DNA from 2 places in the Clostridium saccharobutylicum DSM 13864 genome. Region 2 is predicted to be linked to the other one. Evidence: riboswitches for the same ligand, from Rfam matches in the RefSeq annotation. Region 2 holds a riboswitch; the other holds the start of a gene.
The links. Region 2 has a riboswitch for lysine ahead of CLSA_RS20710 (amino acid permease). Riboswitches for the same ligand answer to the same signal wherever they lie in the genome.
Positions count from the first base shown of each region.

Region 1: it holds a riboswitch for lysine, as region 2 does, so the genes downstream of both, dapA (4-hydroxy-tetrahydrodipicolinate synthase) here and CLSA_RS20710 (amino acid permease) in region 2, are expected to answer to the same signal.

Region 1 is NC_022571.1:5,031,393-5,034,618, forward strand. It holds gene CLSA_RS21505 (SulP family inorganic anion transporter) at 1-6, opposite strand, end outside; gene dapA (4-hydroxy-tetrahydrodipicolinate synthase) at 542-1,405, opposite strand; lysine riboswitch at 1,542-1,708, opposite strand; gene CLSA_RS21520 (sulfite exporter TauE/SafE family protein) at 1,922-2,686, opposite strand; rRNA gene rrf (5S ribosomal RNA) at 2,892-3,008, opposite strand; rRNA gene CLSA_RS21530 (23S ribosomal RNA) at 3,071-3,226, opposite strand, start outside.
Region 2 is NC_022571.1:4,835,545-4,838,770, reverse strand. It holds gene CLSA_RS20710 (amino acid permease) at 1-1,227, opposite strand, end outside; lysine riboswitch at 1,433-1,607, opposite strand; gene uvrB (excinuclease ABC subunit UvrB) at 1,901-3,226, shown strand, end outside.

The DNA.
Region 1 (3,226 bases), 200 kb from region 2:
CATCATTTTAAATCACTTCCCTTTTTAATTATCATTGAATATGCTTACGCAAGTTCTAATTTATTGTTTTAATTACATTTTATTACATATACTTGTACAAATATACTAAAAACTTAATTATTTTACAACACTTATATTTAATTGCAAAAATGTAACATTTAATCACAATAAATTGAAAATATAGTATTTATACACAACCTTGTTATTTTAACATATATTTTTATACAAGTACATATAGTTTTAATAAGAAATCATCAATAAAAAAAGAGAAAATATAGAATTAATAACACTCTATACTTTCTCTACTTCCCCTATTTTTAATTTATTGCCATGCTTATTGCTAAAACCGCTATTGGCTAACCCCATCGAATATATATCATTTATAATTTCAATTTGTACTGATAGTTTTTTTATTTTTCCACGTATCAATCAAATTTATACTTATATACAATAATATTATTTTATTATATTTATTTATAATTTATGCTAATACAATTTATAATGACCTAATTAATTAAACTTGCTTACTTTTTTTATTGCTTTATATTAGTATATTGTCCAGCCTACTTTCTAATTCACTTGTTATATTAACCATTGGTAATCTAACTTCATCAGAATCAATTAAATTTAATTTCTTTAAACAATATTTTAATGGTGTTGGATTTGGTTCTGCAAACAATAATGGTATCATATTATATAAATCTCTCCATTTTTCAAGTGCAGCTTGATGATTATTTTCCTTTACCAAATTGTACACCTCAATGAACTCTCTAGTTCTAAGGCTAGCCGAAGCCATTATTCCACCATCTCCACCAAGTGTAAGTGTAGTATAAAAATATGCATCTTCTCCTGTTAATATTGAAAAATCCTTTGGTCTATTGATTAATAGATCCGCTGTCTGTTTGATATTACCTGAACAATCTTTTATTCCAATTATATTTTTAAGTTCAGCTAATCTAAATATAGTTTCATTTTCTACATTAGTTCCAGTTCTATATGGAATATTATAAATTATAATATCTAAATCAGTAGATTGAGATATATTTTTAAAATGTTCATAAAGTCCTCTTTGATTAGGTCTTGAATAATATGGTGCTACAGATAATATTCCATTTACTCTATTCCTCTCTGCAATTTTTAATTTCTTAACTACTTCGCTAGTATGATTACCACCTAATCCTGTATATACTTGTACCCTATTATTATTATATTCCATTGTTTTACTTAAAACTTCTTCATATTCATCACACAAAATAGTAGGTGATTCTCCAGTAGTTCCAAGTGGTATAATTCCACTAACACCTTCATCTATATAGTGATTTACCATTCTTTCATATGACTTAAAGTCTATCTTTCCATCTTTAAATGGTGTAAGTAATGGTATTATTACACCTTGTACTTTCATTAATTAATACACTCCTTCGAATTTAATTAATTAAATAAGAAAACCCGTCAATATTCTGACGGGTAGAGTTAATCGTATAAAGCTTTAGAGAAATCAAAAATAAATCTAATAAGTTAGTTTAATTTTAATTTTATCAATTCCTTGTAGCTCTCCACTTTCGTGACAGTTATACATATATTTTATGCATCCCCAGAAATAAATTTTTGCATAATTTAAATCTTCGGCCATAATACCTTTCCTTATAAGTCATTGTCTGCCGACTCATTATAAGTACTATTTATTACTGGCACCTCTACCTCAGGTTTCCGTATTAAATTACTTTAAATTATACTACTATATCTATTGCTTGTAAACACTATTGCTAAAAATTGTGAATGTTTTTGTCTAGATATTAATGAATATGTATTAGCATTGATATTCACAACATATACTTTTTTAAATACTGTAAATACTTTATATTTATTATTATGTAAATTATATAATTGATTCTTGACTTCTATAAATCATACATAATATCTATAAAAAACTATAGATTACTTTTCCAAATAACATAATCACAACAAGTAAAATAACCGGTTTAATAACTTTCGCTCCATTTTTAATAGCAAAATATGCACCTAAATAATTTCCTAACACTGCACAAATCGCTGCTGGTAATCCCACCGAATATAGGACTTTTCCATTTAATATATATAGTACAAGCGATGAAAGATTAGATGCCAAATTTACTAATTTAGCATTACCTGATGCAGTAATCAAATTAAAGCCTAACAAAGATGTAAATGCTAATACTAAAAATGTTCCTGTTCCTGGTCCAAAGAATCCATCATATGCACCTATGATTAATCCTATAAAAAATGCTATAAAATAAAGCTTTTTATTTTTTAATTCTTTCATATAGTCTTCTGATCCAAACCTTCTATTAAAAAGCAAAAATATAGCTACTATAGGTAAAATTATCATTAAACAATATCTTAAATACTTCTCATCTAAGAACAATACAAGTTTTGTTCCAAACCATGAACCAATAAGTGCCCCAACTGCAGATAAAATTCCAGGTTTTATTTTAATATTTCCACTTTTAAAAAACTTAACAGATGCAATAGATGTTCCAATACAATTAGCAAACTTATTAGTTCCATAAGCAATATGTATAGGAATACCTGCAAAAATATATGCTGGTAATGATATTAATCCACCTCCTCCAGCCGCAGCATCAACAAATCCTGCACAAAATACTAATGGACATATAATCATCAACATCATTTCATAAGAATACATAAGCTCCCCCCATTTTTAAATAAATATTTTAAAATTAATTAGAACCTTATAAAAACAATTTAAAAAACTCAATTAATTTTAATTTCATTTAATAATAACATACGTTCTTACATTTTAATAATCATTAAATATATTAAAAAACAATGCAATACATATTTATATATAAAATAAAAAACGATAGTTATTACAACTATCGTTTATGCTTACCTCGCGACGTCCTACTCTTCCACACAGTCTCCCATGCAGTACCATCGGCGCTATAGACCTTAACTGTCCTGTTCGGAATGGGAAGGAGTGTTACCTCTATGCCATCACCACGAGATTTTGAAAGTTTTGTTCTTTCAAAATTGCACATAGTTCTTAATGTATTACAACTTGATTATATTGGTCAAGCCCTCGACCTATTAGTATCAGTCAGCTAAATACGTTGCCGCACTTACACCTCTGACCTATCAACCTTGTAGTCTTCAAGGGGTCTTACTAGCTTATGCTATGGGAAATCTCATCTTGAGGTGGGCTTCACACTTAGATGCTTTCAGC
Region 2 (3,226 bases):
TAATATAGGTCCAAAAGGGTACCATATAGCTTTATACTTTAATGTTTTTAAATCTCTACCTTGATGAACGAATGCTTTTCTAAATCTATAGTGACATATAGCTATACCAACCCAAGCTATAAATCCAGCAAGTCCAGATGCCGCAACTATCCATACATAAACTGTACTTTCTGCATAGATTCCAGTTAAGAAACAAGCAGAAGCAACTAAAGTAGTTAAAATCAAAGCATTAACAGGCACACCACGTTTATTAGTTTTTGCAAAGATTTTAGGAGCCATACCTTCTTTAGCCATTGAGAAAAGCATTCTTGTTGACGCATACATACCTGAATTACCAGCAGATAATACAGAAGTTAATATGATAGCATTCATTAATGAAGCAGCACCAGCAACACCAGCTTTTTCAAATACCATTGTAAATGGACTTGTATCAACACTTGCTTCAGTAAATGGAATTATAGCACCTAAAATAATTATTGTTCCTAAATAGAATATTAATATTCTCCAAAATATAGATTTTATAGCTTTAGGAATAGTTTTATCAGGATTTTCACTTTCACCAGCAGCGATTCCGATAAGTTCAGTTCCTTGGAATGAGAAACCAGCAATTAAAAATATAGCAAAGATAGATTTAATACCACCATGAAATGGACCATCATCTACAACATAGTTATGAAAGCCTATTTTGCTTCCTCCCATTATACCAACAATCATTAAAACGCCAACTATTAAAAATATAATAACTGTAACTACTTTGATTCCTGCAAACCAATATTCTGATTCGCCATAAGCTTTTGATGAGAGAATGTTCAAGCCAACTATTATCACTAAGAATATTATACTCCAAATAAATCCGCTAACATTAGGGAACCAATATTTCATTATTAAAGAACCAGCAACCATTTCGGCAGCTACTGTGATAGCCCAGTTGTACCAATAATTCCAGCCAAGTGCAAATCCAAGTGCTGGATCTATAAATTTAGTTGCATATGAACTGAAGGAACCAGAGATTGGCATGTGCGTTGCCATTTCACCCAAACTAGTTATTAAAAAGTACACCATAATACCTATTAACGCATAAGCTAATAATGCACCACCAGGTCCAGCTTGATTTAATGTGTCTCCCATAGCAACAAATATTCCTGTTCCAATGGAACCACCCAAAGCAATCATGTTTAAGTGACGTGCTTTTAGACCTCTTTTTAATTCATTATTTTTTTCATCCATTTTGTCTACTCTCCTTATGATTTAAAATACATAAGTAAGAAACTAAGATAATGAATAAGGCACATGAAAATATCTATGGCAAGTGATTTGTTATTTTTTGAATGTACCTAAATATTTATACAATAAAAAATGCCATGAAAGCATATTCATGACATAAATACCAAAGTTGCATATTAAAATAATATGAAAAATTGGGTATATTTCCATTGAAAATAGCTCTCCACAAATTATTTTGTGACAGTTTTATGCATATTTTACATAAAACCAGTAAATAGTATTAAAGCAATCAACTATTTACTTCGGCGAAAGTTCCTTTCATATTACTTCGTTATGCTTAAATCCGTAATACTACTCTTAAATTCCGCACCTCTATCTTAGTTATCTACCTATTAGTTTATCTTTAATAATTATGTAATAAAATTAAAAATAAGTCAATACGAAATGTTTTACATATTATTTTTTTTAATATTAGTTAGTCAGTTATTTATGAAATAATAATAAATTAAGGTTTTTCATGCAAAGTATTTCATGCAAAGTATATTGTAATGATTTATTTTCGTGTGCCTTAGTTGAGAAATAAAATCTGATATATAATTTGTTGACTTAATATATAAGAAAAAGTAAAATATACATATAATACGAATGTCTGTTCGGAAAAAGCGGAGGTAATGTCATGGGAGAATTCAAGATACATTCTAAATTTAAGCCAACAGGTGATCAACCACAGGCTATTGATAAATTGGTAAATTCAATACAAAAGAATAGTAGAGGTCAAACATTGCTAGGAGTAACTGGATCGGGAAAAACATTTACTATGGCAAATGTTATAGAAAAGCTTCAAAGACCTACTATAATTTTAGCGCATAACAAAACTTTAGCAGCACAGTTATGTTCTGAGTTTAAGGAATTTTTTCCAGATAATATAGTTGAATATTTTGTATCATACTATGATTATTATCAACCAGAAGCATATGTACCTCAAACAGATACATTTATTGAAAAGGATGCTTCCATAAATGATGAAATAGATAAGTTAAGGCATTCAGCTACATCAGCTTTATTTGAAAGAAGAGATGTAATAATTGTTGCATCTGTTTCGTGTATATATGGATTAGGTAATCCTGATGAATATAAAAAGTTAACTATAAGTTTAAGAACTGGAATGGAAAAAGAGAGAGATGAAATTATAAAAAAACTTATAGAGATTCAATATGAACGAAATGATATAGATTTCTCTAGAGGAACTTTTAGAGTTAGAGGCGATTCATTGGATATAATTCCAGCATCATCCTCAAATAAGGGAATCAGGATTGAATTCTTTGGAGATGAAATTGATAGAATTAGGGAATTTGATGTGCTAACAGGCTCCATATTAGGTGAAAGAAATCATGTAGCTATAACGCCAGCATCTCACTTTGCAACTTCGAGAGAAACAATAGAAGAATCAATGGGAATTATTGAGGATGAACTTGAAGATAGATTGAAAGAACTCAATTCTCAAGATAAGCTTTTGGAAGCTCAGAGGCTAAGGCAAAGGACAAATTTTGATATTGAAATGATAAAGGAAATGGGATATTGCAGTGGAATAGAAAACTATTCTAGAATTTTTGATAAAAGATCACCAGGAACACCTCCTAAAACTTTATTAGATTATTTTCCAGATGATTTTTTAATGTTTATAGATGAAAGTCATGTAACATTACCTCAAGTTAGAGCTATGTATGCAGGAGATAGATCTAGGAAAAATACTTTGGTTGAATACGGATTTAGATTACCATGCGCTTATGATAATAGACCACTAAAGTTTGAAGAATTTGAAAAGAAAATTAATCAAGTGGTATTTGTAAGTGCAACTCCTTCAGCATATGAGTTAGATCATTCAGAAGAGATTGCAGAACAAATTATTAGGCCTACAGGGTTATTAGATCCAGAAATTATTATAAGACCAATTAAAGGACAAATAGATGATTTATACGGAGAAATTAATAAAACTAAAGAA